One region of the Nocardioides sp. NPDC000445 genome, then DNA from elsewhere that is predicted to be linked to it. Evidence: predicted binding sites of a transcription regulator. Region 1 holds the regulator's gene; each other region holds the start of a gene.
The links. Region 1 encodes LexA, which represses DNA repair genes until DNA is damaged. Its sites were predicted from a motif close to TCGAACANNTGTTCGA; they were not measured.
Positions count from the first base shown of each region.

Region 2: the regulator LexA is predicted to act here: its motif matches at 1,862-1,877, upstream of ABT304_RS11880 (HNH endonuclease signature motif containing protein).
Region 3: the regulator LexA is predicted to act here: its motif matches at 1,429-1,444, upstream of imuA' (DnaE2-dependent mutagenesis accessory factor ImuA').
Region 4: the regulator LexA is predicted to act here: its motif matches at 1,289-1,304, upstream of recA (recombinase RecA).

Region 1 is NZ_JBEPDH010000011.1:37,570-41,454, reverse strand. Features, by position in the region: gene ABT304_RS16020 (hypothetical protein) at 1-663, shown strand, start outside; gene ABT304_RS16015 (LysM peptidoglycan-binding domain-containing protein) at 777-1,154, opposite strand; gene lexA (transcriptional repressor LexA) at 1,337-2,104, shown strand; gene ABT304_RS16005 (alkaline phosphatase D family protein) at 2,352-3,885, shown strand, end outside.
Region 2 is NZ_JBEPDH010000007.1:200,686-204,570, forward strand. Features, by position in the region: gene ABT304_RS11865 (ribose-phosphate diphosphokinase) at 1-521, shown strand, start outside; gene ABT304_RS11870 (putative immunity protein) at 534-1,055, shown strand; gene ABT304_RS11875 (NUDIX hydrolase) at 1,065-1,535, opposite strand; gene ABT304_RS11880 (HNH endonuclease signature motif containing protein) at 1,927-3,201, shown strand; gene ABT304_RS11885 (LCP family protein) at 3,781-3,885, opposite strand, start outside.
Region 3 is NZ_JBEPDH010000001.1:180,542-184,426, reverse strand. Features, by position in the region: gene ABT304_RS00890 (serine hydrolase domain-containing protein) at 1-1,294, shown strand, start outside; gene imuA' (DnaE2-dependent mutagenesis accessory factor ImuA') at 1,455-2,144, shown strand; gene ABT304_RS00880 (Y-family DNA polymerase) at 2,141-3,658, shown strand; gene ABT304_RS00875 (error-prone DNA polymerase) at 3,671-3,885, shown strand, end outside.
Region 4 is NZ_JBEPDH010000006.1:10,124-14,008, reverse strand. Features, by position in the region: gene recA (recombinase RecA) at 37-1,095, opposite strand; gene ABT304_RS09410 (DUF4396 domain-containing protein) at 1,344-2,057, opposite strand; gene ABT304_RS09405 (DUF6153 family protein) at 2,190-2,633, shown strand; gene ABT304_RS09400 (DUF305 domain-containing protein) at 2,727-3,371, shown strand; gene ABT304_RS09395 (MFS transporter) at 3,425-3,885, opposite strand, start outside.

The DNA of each region.
Region 1 (3,885 bases):
CACTCCAACGCCTACGTCGAGGAGCAGGACTACTCGGCCCCGGCCTACTCCGACCAGGCCTACCCTGAGCAGGCCTACCCGGAGCAGGACTACTACGGCACCGGCTCCTACGGCTACGACGACACCGGTTCGTACGGCCGGCACAGCTCCGACACCGGGAGCCAGCCGCCCTACGGCGACACCAGCAACCGCTCGGCCTACACCGACACCGGCTCCCAGTCGCCCTACGGCTACCCCAGCAGCGACCAGGTGTACGGCAACACCGGCAGCCGGGCCGCCTACGGCGCATCGTCCTACCAGCCGCCGACCAGCCCACCGCCCACCCCGCAGCCCTACTACTCCAGCCCGCCGACACCGACGTCGACGCCGCAGAGCACTCCGGGGTACGGCTCGCAGGGATACGGCACAGACAGCTACCCCACCCAGCAGACCGGCTCCCCGCAGTATCAGTCGGGCGCCTACCAGACCCCGACCAGCTACGGCCAGACCGGCTCGAGGGCTCGACTGACCCAGGACCCCGCCGCGACCCAGGCGATGCCCACCCAGCGCCAGCCCCAGGAGCCGACGGCCGAGCCGGACGACGAGTGGCCGCCGCGACACAGCACACGCAACAAGCAGTGGCCGCCGGCCGAGCCGGACAGCCCCTACCGCGGGCGCCACTGACCCGACACAGCGAGAGTGCTGCAGACGCTTCCCATCGTCTGCAGCACTCTCACTTTTCCCCGGTAGCCGGCTGCCGGGGTCGAAGGAGCAGCCGGACATCTATGCGGCGCCGCTTACGGCGCGGTCGGAACGATCAGCGTCTGTCCGGACACGAGCATCGAGGACTCGAGACCGTTGAGCTCCTTGATCCTCTGCTCCATCTCCCGAATCGAGGAGTCGGTGCCGGCGACGGCCTTCGAGGAGATGTCCCAGAGCGTGTCGCCATCGCCGACGACCATCGTGTGGGCGGAGGTGGAGGGGCTTTTGTCGGCACCGTTCTCCACCGCGAACGCCACCCGCGCCCCGATCAGCGCGATCCCGAAGAGCACCACGAGCGCGAATGCGAACACGACGACTCGGCCGCGACGCGTGAGCCGCACGGTCGAGCGACGCACCTCCGGCGCCGGACGCGGCGGCTCGGCTACGGGCAGCACATAGACTGTTGCACTCATCTCACGGCCTCCTGATCACAAGTCTCTCGATCACGTGTTCGATCGAGCACATGTTCGAAGGTAGATCACGTGTTCGAACAACGCAAGTAGCGGCCCCAAGAATTTTCGAACGCCGACACGCGCCGCCCGCGAGGTCGAACAAATGTTTGATGTCGTGGTGCCAGAGGGACTAATGTGATGACATGACCACGCAGAAGACAGGCACCGGATCAGGCGGTTCGAAGAAGAGCCGCGTCCGCGAGCTGCCCGACGGGCCGCCGGACGCGACCGGGCTCACGCCGCGTCAGCAGCGCATCCTCGCTCACCTGCGCGACAGCATCGAGCAGCGCGGCTACCCGCCCAGCATGCGCGAGATCGGGGCCGCGGTCGGGCTGACCAGCACCAGCAGCGTCGCCCACCAGCTCCGTGCGCTCGAGCAGCGTGGTCTGATCCGCAAGGACCCGAAGCGACCGCGCGCTCTCGAGGTCTTCCTCCCGGAGGTGATGGCCCACCGCAAGGCCATGTCCGGCGAGGAGCCCGAGTCGACGATCACCGCCGAGGCCGACATCAACCCCAACCCCGACGCCGCCATGGTCCCCCTGGTCGGGCGGATCGCGGCCGGTGGCCCGATCCTGGCCGAGGAGACCTCGAGCCAGCAGAGCATCGAGGACGTCTTCCCACTGCCCAAGCAGCTGGTCGGCAACGGCGACCTCTTCCTGCTCTCGGTCTCCGGTGACTCGATGGTCGACGCGGCGATCTGCGACGGCGACTTCGTGGTCGTGCGCCAGCAGCCGACCGCCGAGAACGGCGAGATCGTGGCCGCGCTGATCGACGGCGAGGCCACGGTCAAGACGCTCTCCCGCAAGGACGGCAAGGTCTGGCTGCTGCCGCACAACGCGGCGTACGAGCCGATCGACGGCACCCACGCGACCATCCTCGGCAAGGTGACGGCGGTTCTGCGAAGCCTCTGAGCCTCCCGGAACCGGAGGGCATGTCTGGCAAATCCACGCCCGCTACGCGACGTTTCGCATCCGATCTGGCTGCGTTGGCGCCGCTCGACAGCCTCCAGGATGCCTTCGCAGCGCCGCCTTGCCAGATCGGCCCGAAACGCCGCTCGCGGCCGCCGTGTCTTTCCCAGACATGCCCTCCCCGAGAACACTGCGTGAAATCCAGCCGCCGGCCCATGACAGGGCCGGCGGCTGCGTCGTTCCATACAGCGTGACCCAGACGCAGATCGACCGCCGTACCCTCATCGCCGCCGGGCTGGCGACCGCCGCAGGAGCCGGAGCCATCGCGCTTCCCGAGCCCGCCGAGGCCGCGGGTGGCACGCTCAACCACTTCCAGCACGGTGTCGCCTCCGGTGACCCGCTCCCGGACCGCGTGGTCATCTGGACCCGGGTCACGCCGACCGCGGACGCGACTCCGGGGTCAGGGCGGGGCGAGGAGGTCCTGGTCCGCTGGGAGGTGTCACCCACCGCCGACTTCGGCCGCGTCACCGCGAAGGGATCCCAGCAGACGGGCCCCGACCGCGACCACACCGTGAAGCTCGACGTCTCCGGCCTGGCCCCGGAGAGCTGGTACTTCTACCGCTTCACCTACAACGGCCAGACCAGCCGGGTCGGCCGCACCCGCACCGCTCCGGCCGCGGACGCAACCCCGGAGAACGTACGTTTCGGGGTGGTCTCCTGCTCCAACCTGCAGGCCGGCTGGTTCGCGTCCTACCGCCACCTGGCCGCCCGCGACGACCTGCACGCGATCCTCCACCTGGGCGACTACCTCTACGAGTACGCGCCCGGCGAGTACGGCTACGGCATGGCCAACGAGGACGTCCGGCCGCACGAGCCGGCCCACGAGATACACACGCTGGCCGACTACCGGATCCGGCACGCGCAGTACAAGCGCGACGTCGACCTCGCCGCCGCCCACGCCCGGCTGCCCTGGATCGTCACCTGGGACGACCACGAGTCGGCCAACGACGCCTGGCTGCTGGGTGCTGAGAACAACGAGCCCGGCGAGTACGACTGGATCGACCGCAAGACCAACGCCAACCAGGCCTATGACGAGTGGATGCCGCTGCGCGTCGACGGCACAGCCACGGTGGAGACCGACGGCCACCTCCACGACCGCATCCACCGGCGGCTGCGTTTCGGCAACCTGCTCGAGCTGAGCATGCTCGACCTGCGCTCCTACCGCTCCCAGCAGGTCGCCCGCACCGACCTCGCCGGCGTCGACGACCCCGACCGCACGATCACCGGTGACGAGCAACTCGCCTGGCTCAAGGACGGCCTGCTCACCGATGCCCGGTGGAAGATCGTCGGCAACCCGGTGATGATCGCGCCGGTCACCTTCGGCGCGCTCCCCAAGAGCCTCATCAGCCCGGTCAACGACGTCACCGGCCTGCTGCCCGACAACGGCATCGCCTACAACGTGGACCAGTGGGACGGCTACACCGCCGACCGCACCGAGCTCTTCGAGCACATCCGCAACAACGCGATCACCGACACCGTCTTCGTCACCGGCGACATCCACTCGGCGTGGGCCTGCGACCTGCCGTACGACTCCGCCGTCTACCCGCTCGGCAAGACCGCCGGGGTCGAGTTCGTGGCCACCTCGGTGACCTCGAACAACCTCAAGGACATCCTCGGTGCGCCGCGCCGTACGGTCAGCCTCACGGTCGAGAACATCATCAGGACCGCCAACCGCCACGTCCGCTACCTCAACTTCGACGACCACGGCTTCTCCGTCCTCGACG
Region 2 (3,885 bases), on a different contig from region 1:
TGGCGCTGCCGCTGCTGACCGACTACATCAAGGACAAGTACGGCAACCAGCCGCTCGCCGTCGTCTCTCCCGACGCCGGCCGGATCAAGGTCGCCGAGCGCTGGGCGGCCCGGCTCGGTGGGGCGCCGCTGGCGTTCATCCACAAGACCCGCGACATCAACCGGCCCAACGAGACCGTCGCCAACCGCGTCGTGGGTGAGGTCAAGGACCGCATCTGCATTCTCACCGACGACATGATCGACACCGGCGGCACGATCGTGAAGGCCGCGGACGCGCTCATGGCCGACGGTGCCGCCGGCGTGATCATCTGCGCCACCCACGCGATCCTCTCCGACCCGGCCGTCGACCGCCTGAAGAACTCCACCGCCACCGAGGTCGTCATCACCAACACCCTCCCGGTGCCGGAGGAGAAGCAGTTCGACAAGCTCACCACGCTCTCCATCGCCCCCATGCTCGCCCGCGCGATCCGCGAGGTCTTCGAGGACGGCTCGGTGACCTCGATGTTCGACGGCCACGCCTGACCCTGGTCTTTCGTGGCGGGCGACTTCGAGCTGACGATCGACGAGCTCCGGGTCGTCGCCCGCTACGTCGCGGAGGCCGCTGCCGAGGTCCTGCCCTTGTTCGAGGCGGCCTGCCCCGACGATCCTCGACCGAGGGCGGCGCTGGATGCGGCCTGGGAGTTCGTCGGTGGTGCACGGCGTACGAAGCTGCAGCGCGTCACGTCTTTGGATGCCCATCGGGCGGCCAAGGAGGCCCCTTCCGAGGCGGCTCGGCTGGCCGCCCGAAGCGCCGGCGACGCCGCATCGGCCGCGTACCTCCATCCGCTCGCCGATGCCGCTCAGGTCGGCCACATCCTGCGCGCGGCAGCCAGCGTCGCGCGGATCGCGGAGATCTCCGAGCCTGGGGCTGCCGTCGCGTCCCTGGACCGTGCGGTCGAGCGTGCGAGCCCGGTGCTGCTCGACGTACTCGCGCGCTATCCGGTCGTGCCGGCCGGCAAGATCCGTGTCGCAGAGCTCATGAGTGTCCTCGACAGCCGGTTGAGAGCCTCTGGCTGACGAGCCCGCTCACGGTGCGACGAACCGGGCCTCGGCCTCGCCGGAGAGCGCGGCGTCGATCCGCGCCCGGAGCTCCGGAGGCATCTCCGGGAGCTCGTCCACGCGGAACCAGCCGACATCCGCGGACTCGTCGTCTGCGACGTACGCCTCGCCCGAGCGCCATGTGCAGCTGAACGTGAGGTCCATGTAGACCGCACGATCCCCGTTGGGATAGACCATCGGGCTCGTCGCTCCTGCCGATGCCAGGCGGTCGACCGAGATGTCCACTCCGGTCTCCTCCTTCGCCTCGCGTACTGCTGCCGTCGCCGGCTGCTCGCCGGGGTCGACGATCCCGGTGATCGGTGTCCATCTCAGGTTGTCTGCGCGCTGGACCAGGAGGATCTCGTCGTCTCTGCGTATGACTGCTGTTACGCCGGGGAGCCAGAGCAGCTCTGTTCCTAGCTTCTGACGGACGGCGACGATGAAGTCTGGGATCGGCATGTTTCTCACGGTAGCTGGGGGGTTCTTTCTTGGTTGGGGTGGGCCGCCGACCCGTTTTCGAGGGTCTTCTCGACGAACCCCGGAGTCAAGGACGGCCTTCGGCCGCCGGCTTCGCCGGCCGCTTCGCGGTCCTTGACACCGGGGCCCGTCGAGAAAGATTTGGCTGGCTATCGGGGCGGCGGCCCGGGTGTGGTGCGGAGTGAATGTTGTTTCGGGCCGGTGATGTTGATGGGGCGCGAGGGTGGCCCTTCGGGCCACTTACCATCCACAGATACGAGGCCGTTCGCTCACCGCGAAAACAGTAGTTGACCAGGGAAAATAGATAGTCAACCAAGCGTTGGAAGCGTAGAATCAGACCCATCACAACACCTCTTTGAAGGGAGGGATGGCGATGAGTCTTGAACGCGACACCAACCACTGGGACACCAACCCCGGTGACGCGATCGACGCAGAACTGAGCGCCATCGAATCCTCCCTCGATCGACTGCTGACCCGCGATCCGGCCTATTGGCGCACCGGGCAGAAGAAGGACTCCCTGGAGCGGCTGGAGAAGCTCCAAGCCAAGCTGGCCGCGGTCAGACTCCGGGTGCTCGCATCTGCCGGCGATATCGCCGAGGAGACCGGTGCCAAGGACGCCTCCGCCTGGATGCGGACCGAGCTCCTGGTCGACAAGGCCGTGGCTCGCTCGCAGGTGAAACTCGCCGCGGCGGTGGCCAAGTACGACCTCGTCGCTGCCGGCCTGGCTGAGGGTGTGGTGTCCCAGGACAAGGCACGGGTGATCACCCAGGCCCTCGACAAGATCGAGGCCGACCCGGTCGCCAGCAGCGAGGACCTGGTCCTCGCCGAGAAGCTGCTCGTTGACTACGCCACCCGGCTGACCGCGAACGAGCTCCGCATCGTCGGACGACGGATCCTGCGTGAGATCGACCCGGCCCGGTTCGAAGACGCTGAAGCCAAAGCACTGTTGGCCGAGGAGGAACGCGCTCAGCAGAAGACCGCGTTGCGGGTCTGGGACAACCACGACGGCACCGTCGGCTTCGACGGGGTGTTGCCGACCTCGATGGGGATGAGGTTCAAGCGGCTGGTGGAGGCCTGGGCCCAGCCCCGCAAACAACAGTTGGTCGGCAAGGGTGCTCCGTTGCCGCCGTGGGAGCGGTTGATGGGTCAGGGGTTCTCGCGGCTGCTTGAGACGATCGACCCGGCGGCCCTGCCCCGTCACGGTGGCGACGCCACCGTGGTCAACGTGGTGATCTCCCTGGAGGAGCTCCGCAAAGACCTCGGCATCGCCACCCTGGGCTATGACGAGACCAACGGGGCCACGATCTCCGCGGCCGAGGCGAGGAGGATGGCGTGCAACGCGACCATCATCCCCTGGGTCCTGGGTGGTGACAGTGAGGTCCTCGACGCTGGCCGGGGCAGCAGGTTCTTCCAGCCCATCCAACGCAAGGCACTCCGGTTGCAGCAGAAGTGCTGCCAGGCCGAGGGCTGTGACATGCCACCGGAATGGTGCGACGCCCACCATCTAGAACCCTGGGCCGCCGGCGGGAAGACCGATCTGAAGGACGGGGCGTTGTTGTGTCCGCATCATCACCGATTGGCGCACAACGCGGCCTACGTTCATGAGCGTCTACCCGACGGCACCATCAGGTTCACCCGTCGCCCCTAACCGGCCGGGCAAGGAATCACACCACCGGGCCTGCCCCTCGGCCCGACGACTCCAACATCAACCCGTCGTCAGCTCTCGCTGAAGCGCCCGACCCAGTGCCCGCATGAGCGTTCCGGTCAGCTTCCTGGACCCCACGCTCGCCGCCTCCGCACTCGCGGGGACACATCCCCACCGCCGCAAGGTTCCCCACCCTCCGGAGAGTGGGGAACCTCCACGCCCGTGGAGAACTCTCCCGATCAGTGGGAAACTCGCGACCCGACCGGCACCGAACCCGACCCGGTCAAAAACAACGGCCCTCTTGTGAACCATTCACAAGGTCACGCCCACTGCCGTAGGCACCCACGAGGCACGATCCGCCGGCGCATGACCAGCCCACGGCCCCAAGCCCGCACCCAACTGAATCCGCTGCGCCAGACCCCGCCGCCGACCCGATAGCCAGCCAAAATTCTCGGCGGAGCCCGGTGTCAAGGATCGCCGAAGGCGACCGGCGAAGCCGGCGGCCGAAGGCCGTCCTTTACTCCGGGAGCCGTCGAGAACACCATCCGTAACGGGTCGGCGGCCCCAACTCTGAGAAGAACCTCAGCTGACCGTTCCGCCAGTCACAGCATCGGGATTCTCGGCGAGCCAGCTCGCCATGTCGTCCTCACGCATAGCCGCCCACAGACGGCGACCCTCGCGCTTGTC
Region 3 (3,885 bases), on a different contig from region 1:
CCTCGGCTATGCGCTGCTCGGGCGCGCGATCGAGAACGTCGTCGGTGGTGACGCGCCCGAGGGGGCGAACCGGGACTTCGTCGAGCACGAGCTGCTGGCGCCGCTGGGGATGACCTCCTCGGCCTACTCGCCCGATGCGGTGCCGAACCGGGTGCCGGGTCATGTGCCGCCGCTGCATCCGGCCTGGGCGGGTGACCGGCTCGAGGGGCCGCCGACGTGGTCCCCGGTCGCGCCGGTGCCGTCGGGGTCGTTCGCGGCGATGGGCGGTCTGCACTCCTCGGTCGCCGACCTGGCGCGCTGGGTCGGTGGCTTCCTGGGCGCCTTCTCCTCCTCCGCCGACGGGCATCCGCTGTCGAAGGCGTCGCGGCGGGAGATGCAGCAGCTGCACCGGTTCGGCTCGGTGTCGGCCTCGCTGGGGTTCGACGGCCCCGAGGCCGGGATCGGCGCGGTCGCCGCCGGCTACGGCTACGGCCTGATGGTCGACCACGACAGCAGGCTCGGGCAGTTCGTCCACCACTCCGGCGGCTACCCCGGCTACGGCTCGCGGATGGTGTGGCACCCCGAGACCGGGTTGGGTGTGATCACGCTGTCCAACAGCACGTACGCCGGGGGCTACCCGACCGCGATGACCGCGCTGCGCTCGCTGGTGTCCGACGAGCTCGCCGGTGGTGGCTCGCACCGGTTCTCGACGGTGGTCAAGGGCTTGCGGCCGCGGCTCGACTCGGCGCTGGAGGCCGCGGTCGAGCGGCTGCGTACCTTCGATCCTGCGGGTGCTGAGGTGTTCGCGCTGCCGTCGCTCTTCGCCGACAACGTCGAGCTCGACGCCCCCGACGCCGGGCGGCGCGTCCAGATCACCCAGGCGCGCGCGAAGGTCGGGCTGCCGCTGGGCGGCGCGCCCTACGGCTACTTCTCCCGTGCGATGGGCGTGGCGCTGGCCGTGGTGCCGGCCGAGAAGGGCCGCTACGACATCGAGGTCATGCTCTCCCCGGAGGCCGAGCCGCGCATCCAGACCCTGCGCGTCAACGCCGTCCCCGACGCCCATGGCGGCCTCGTCGCCGCTGCCCGCGCCGCGCTCGAGGAGAGCTCCCCGGTCATCGCCGCCCTCCGGGCCTTCGGCGTGCCCGAGCTGATCACGACGCCGCTGTCCGGCGACGGTTCGTCGAAGGCCGACTTCCTGGTCGTCGCCGGCACGACGTACTGGAAGATCGCGGTGGCCAAGACGACCACCGTCACCGCCCTCCCCACCTCCGACTATCCCCGCCTCACCTACCTCGCCTCCGCGCTCCGCGGCTGACCCACCCGCCGAGGCGTCAGCTACGTCGGCCGAAGCGTCACTCCCGTCGGCCGAATGGGCATTCCGCTGCCAACTCGGCCGACGTAAGTGACGTCTCGGCCGGCGGGAGCGACGCCTCGGCAGGGTTGCCTCGTTCGAACAAATGTTCGATACTCATTGAGTGGGAGTGGTAGCGGGGATTGAGCGACACCAGAAGCTGGCTCAGATCGAGCAGCTCCGGTCGAAGGTGCGACGGCTGGAGCAGAAGCCGGGCATGGGCGCGGAGCTGGCGACGCACGAGGCGCTCGGTGGGGTGGTGCAGCTCCGGGCCGGAGGGACGTACGCGGCCGACTCGCTGTCGCTGGCGATGCTGCTGCTCGCGGGGCCGTCGGCGGCGGGGGAGTGGACTGCCGTCGTCGGGGTGGAGGACTTCGGCGTCGAGGCTGCGGCCGAGGCCGGGGTCGACCTGGAGCGGACCATCCTGGTGCCACGGCCGAAGGACTCCTGGCTGGAGGCGACCGCGGCGCTCGTCGATGTGACCACGCTGGTGCTGGTCCGGCCGGTGGGGCGGGTGACGCCGAGCGTTGCCGAGAAGATCGGTGCCCGGCTGCGCACCCGCGGCGCCGCGCTGGTCGCGCTGGGGGAGTGGCCGAGAGCAGACGTACGCCTCCGGGCGACCGAGCCGCGCTGGGTCGGGCTGGGCAACGGCGACGGCCATCTCCGGGCGCGCAGGATGGTGGTCGAGGCGGTGCGTGGGACGGCTCCGCCGCGGCGTACGGCACTCTGGTTCCCGGCCGAGGACGGCGGTCTGCGACGCGTCCTCGAACCGGTCGCTGACCTTGCTGACCTGCGGAAACAGGAGTCGGCATGAGTCGTACGCTGGTGGTCTGGTGTGCCGACTGGCCGGTCGCCGCGGCGCTGAGCGAGGCGGGGTTGCCGCGGCACCTGCCGGCCGCGGTCTTCGCGCAGAACCGGGTCCAGGCCTACAACCAGGCGGCGCGGGAGTTCGGGATCAAGCGCGGGATGCGGCGCCGCGACGCCCAGTCGCGCTGCCCGGAGATCCAGGTGCTCGCCGCCGACGAAGCCCGTGACGCGCGGGTCTTCGAGGAGGTGCTGGTGCGCCTGGAGGAGCTGCGCCCCGGCGTCATGCCGCTGCGTCCCGGACTGGTCGCGCTGCGCTCGCCGGCACGCTTCTACGGCGGCGAGGCCGAGGCCGGCGCGGCGATCGCCGAGTGCGTGGTCGAGCTCGGGATCTGGGACGTACGGATCGGCATCGCCGATGAGCTCTTCACCGCCGAGCAGGCCGCGCGGAGCGCCGGTCCGCAAGAGACGTACGCAGTCCCGGCAGACGGAGGCTCCACCGCGTTCCTGCGCGCCCTCCCGGTCCATGTGCTCGAGGACGCGAACGCGGTCAGCCTGCTGCAGCGGCTCGGTCTGACCACGCTCGGCGGCCTCGCCGACCTGCCCGGCGCCGACGTCAAGGCGCGCTTCGGTGCGCAGGCCGCCTGGGTCCGCCAGGTGATCCACGGTGAGGGAGTGCGGCCGGTGACGGGGCGTACGCCACCGCCCGAGCTCACCACCGAGGTGGCCTTCGAGCCGCCGCTCGACTCCGCCGAGGCGGTCTGCTTCTCGGCCCGGCAGGCGGCGGAGGGTTTCGTGAAGGGTCTCGCGACGCGCCAGGAGGTCTGCACCGAGGTGCGGATCGAGGTCGTCATGGAGGACGTCCCGGACTCGGTGCGCACCTGGGCGCACCCGCGGTGGTTCTCCTCCGTCGATCTCATCGACCGGCTGCACTGGCAGCTGGCCGGGGTCGTCGCAGGCGGGGCGGTGATCGAGGTCCGCTTCGTCCCCGAGGTCGCCGTCTCCGAGGCGGTCCACGCCGACGGTCTCTGGGGCGGTACGAACGAGCGTGTCGATCGCGGCATCGCCCGGGTGCAGGGCCTGCTCGGCCACGAGGCCGTCGTCGCCCCGGTGCTCCAGGGCGGCCGGACCCCACGCGACCGCCAGGCGTACGTCCCCTGGGGCGACCGCCCCACCACTCTCCGCGATCGCGGACTGCCGTGGCCGGGGAGCATCCCGCCGCCGGCGCCTGCCCGGGTCCTGGCCGAACCATGGCCGGCGGAGGTCTGCGACCAGGCCGGGCGGCAGGTGCTGGTGCTCCCGCGCGGAGGCGTTTCCGCCGACCCCGCCCGCTACCGCCCCTCGGCCGGCCAACCCTGGCAGCGGGTCGCCTCCTGGGCCGGTCCGTGGCCGGTCACCGAGGCGTGGTGGGAGCCCGGCGGCGGGCGACGGGTCGCCCGCTTCCAGCTCGTCGGGGTCGACGGCCGCGCCTGGCTGGCCACCTTCGACACCGACCACTGGCTCACCGAAGCCAGCTACGACTGATGGGCTCGGCTGATGGGCTGGAACAACCCCGAGATCCCGTGGAAGGAGCTGGAACGGCGACTGTCGGGTCGCCCGCCGAAGGACCCCTACGGCGACGCGCCGATCTCCCGGCGCAAGAAGCGGCTGCCCGATGCAGAGGTGCGCGGGCCGGAGGGCCCGGTGGTGCCGTACGCCGAGCTCCATGCCCACTCCGACTTCTCCTTCCTCGACGGAGCGAGCTCCCCGTC
Region 4 (3,885 bases), on a different contig from region 1:
CTTGACGAAGCCACGGGTCAGCCGGTGCCTGTGGACCTAGAAGTCCTCGACGCCGGCGGGCTCGGCCGCGGGCGCCTCGCCGTCGGCCGGGGCGTCGACGGTCGGCACGACCCCGAGCTTCTCCAGGATCCGCTTCTCCAGCTCGTTGGCCAGGTCGGGGTTGTCCTTGAGGAAGTTGCGGGAGTTCTCCTTGCCCTGGCCGAGCTGATCGCCCTCGTAGGTGTACCAAGCGCCGGCCTTGCGGACCAGGCCCGCCTCGACACCGACGTCGATCAGGCCGCCCTCGCGGGAGATGCCCTTCCCGTACATGATGTCGAACTCCGCCTGCTTGAACGGCGGGGCCACCTTGTTCTTCACGACCTTGACGCGGGTGCGGTTGCCGACCATGTCGGTGCCGTCCTTGAGCGTCTCGATCCGGCGCACGTCGAGCCGCACCGAGGAGTAGAACTTCAGCGCGCGACCACCGGTCGTGGTCTCGGGCGAGCCGAACATCACGCCGATCTTCTCGCGCAGCTGGTTGATGAAGATCGCGGTCGTGCCGGAGTTGTTGAGCGCACCGGTCATCTTTCGCAGCGCCTGGCTCATCAGTCGAGCCTGCAGACCGACGTGGCTGTCGCCCATCTCGCCCTCGATCTCGGCCCGCGGCACCAGCGCCGCGACGGAGTCGATGACGATCAGGTCGAGCGCGCCCGAGCGGATCAGCATGTCGGCGATCTCCAGGGCCTGCTCACCCGAGTCGGGCTGGGAGACCAGCAGGGCGTCGGTGTCGACGCCGAGGTTCTTCGCGTATTCCGGGTCGAGCGCGTGCTCGGCGTCGATGAAGGCCACGATGCCGCCGGCGCGCTGCGCGCTGGCAACCGAGTGGAGGGCCACCGTCGTCTTACCCGAGGACTCCGGACCGTAGATCTCCACGACCCGCCCACGAGGCAGACCGCCCAGACCCAGCGCCACGTCGAGCGCGATCGAGCCGGTCGGGATCACTTCCAGCGGAGCCCGGGTCTCATCGCCCAGCCGCATGACCGAGCCCTTGCCGAACTGCCTCTCGATGTTGGCGAGAGCGGCGTCCAATGCCTTCTCGCGATCACCTGCCGCCATGTTCTTTCCTTCCTGAGGGGCAGACTTCTTCCCCTTGCCTGCCGCTTGTCCACGTGTCTTCGTCGTCATCAAGGCAGACGCTAGACGGGACCACCGACAGTTTTGAACGGGACCCTCTGGCACGGTGTTTCACGACCCGGTTTTTGCCTGGGCGATAGCACGAACCACGCTCCACCTACTACCACACACTAGCCCGAACAAGCGTTCGATGTGAACACCTGTTCGGGCGTGTCGGGGTCGCTGGATCCTCAGTGGCTCTGCATCTCGACCTGCTCGGCCGGGGCGGAGCCGCCACCCATCTCGTCGGCGACGGCGACCGACAGGCCACCGAGCATGAAGGCGATGATCACCGCGGCCAGGGCACCGCTCGTGAAGGACGGGATGAAGCGGCGTACGCCTTCCTGGACCGGCTCCGCGCCGTGGTACTGGTGGGTGAGCGCATGCCCCTTGCCCCGCTGGAGCAGGTATCGGTTGACCGGGAAGGCCGCCACGAAGGCCACCGAGAGGGCGATCATCATCCCGATCCAGAACACGACGTTGACCAGGCCGGCCTCCATGGCCCCGGGGATCAGCGCCATCACCAGGTTGTCGACCAGCTCCATCGTGGCGATCGAGAGGGTGTCGGCGGCCAGCACCACGCTGAGCGCCGCACCGACGGCCAGACCCGACTTGAGCAGCGGCAGGGTCGAGAGGGCGTAGCCGAAGGCGAACGCGAGCGTGACGGCCAGGGCGATCGTCCATCCGGTGCTGAGCCCGATGGCGGTGCCGATCATGAGTCCGGCGATCTCGCCGATCGCACATCCGGTGAGGCAGTGCAGCGTGGCGCTGGCCGCCATCGCGTTCACCCCACCCCCGTGCACGCCGTGCGCGTCATGCACCGAGTGGTCGCCGCCATGACCCTCATGGCCCTCGTGCATCGAGTGCTGATGTCCGGCGTGCAGATGCTCGTCATGCGACGTCATGTCGCTCCCTTGGTCGTTCGGTCCGTTGTGCCTACCCGACATTCATACCCCTTGGGGGTATGCACTCGCAAGTGTCATCCGGTCTGAGACCTCACTTTGTCCAACCGCGAAGGACTCCTTAGGGTGTGCTGTGTGTGGACGGCAGCGCGACGACGACAGCGGAGGACCCGTGCGGTCACCCGCGCCGGCCTGCTGGCGGCGGTCATGGTCACGGTCGCCGGTCTGCTGGCCATGCATGCGCTGAGCCTCCACGGCACCGACTCCGACGGTGAGCACGGCGCGCTGGGCCTGCCCGCCGCCCACGTCGAGCACACGCACGCTCTCGAGCACACCGGCCACGGAGCGGCCGACGACGCCGGTCACCCGGGCGGCGACGGGCACACGGCGATGATGCTGTGCGCGGCCTTCCTGCTCGCCGCCGGCGTGCTGCTGCTGAGCGGGCTGTGGCGGCGTACTCCTGCCTGGTGGTTCTCGCGGGCCCGCGGCTGGTCCCGGACCAGCGGATTCGCGCCCTTGCTCACCTGTCCCGCGACCGGTCCGCCCTCCGTATGGGCCTACTCCGTCATCAGGTGCTGAGCGGCCTGACCCCACCCGCGACCCGGCCATGCCCGAGGTCCGCAGGTGGGTCAGCGATGCCCGTAACCAGCACTTGACAAGGAGAAACAACAGATGCGTACGCAACGACCCCTCTTCCGCGCGACCTGGGCGGCGGCCGGCCTGGCCGTGCTGCTCACCCTGTCGGCCTGCGGCGGCAACGACGAGGCCGAGGCGCCTCAGAAGCTCTCGGAGACCGAGCACAACAAGGCCGATGTCACCTTCGCGACCGACATGATCCAGCACCACGCCCAGGCCCTGTCGATGGTCGACCTGACCATGGACCGCAACCTCGAGCCCGAGGTCCAGGAGCTGGCCGACTCGATCCGGGCGGCCCAGAGCCCCGAGATCGAGACCATGTCCGGCTGGCTCCAGGAGTGGGGCGAGGAGGTGCCGTCGACGATGCGTGACCACGTCAACGGCGGCCACGACGGCCACGGCGACGGCGAGGACAGCAGCATGTCCGACTCCATGGAGGGCATGGACGACGACATGCCCGGGATGATGTCTGCCCAGGACATGGACGCCCTCGAGAAGGCCTCCGACGCCGAGTTCAGCGACATGTGGCTGACGATGATGATCGAGCACCACGAAGGCGCGATCGAGATGTCCGAGACCCAGCAGGACGAGGGCCGGTTCAAGCCGGCCGTCGACCTGGCCGGGACGATCATCGAGTCACAGACCGCCGAGATCGACACCATGGAGAAGCTCCTCGGCTGAGGACGCTGAGGTGGGCAGGGCCGCCCAGCGGCCCTGCCCACCACCCAGGCCCGTCAGGCCGCCTTACGGGCCACGTACGCAGCCCCGAACAGCACCGTGACCAGCAGGATCGTGCCGAGCGCCAGCGCCGGATATCCGGCCAGGTCGACGACCACGCCCGACACCGCCCCGGCGGCGGCAGCGGCGACGCCCATGATCAGGTCGGCGGTGCCCTGGACGTCGGCGCGCACCTCGAGCGGGGTGTGGTCCGCGACCGAGGTGGCCGCGGCGATCGTGGCCAGCGACCAGCCGAGGCCGAGCAGGAAGAGCCCGACGAAGATCCGCGCGGAGCTGCCCTCAGGCGCCGCGGCGCACAGGACCAGGGACACCAGGAGCACCCCGCCGCCGAGCGCCATCACATCGGCCCGGCCGACGCGGTCGGCGAGCCAGCCGGCGACCGGCGCGAAGGCGAACATGCCCAGTACGTGCCCGCTGATCACCAGTCCGATGATCTCCAGCCCGGCGCCGCCGTGCT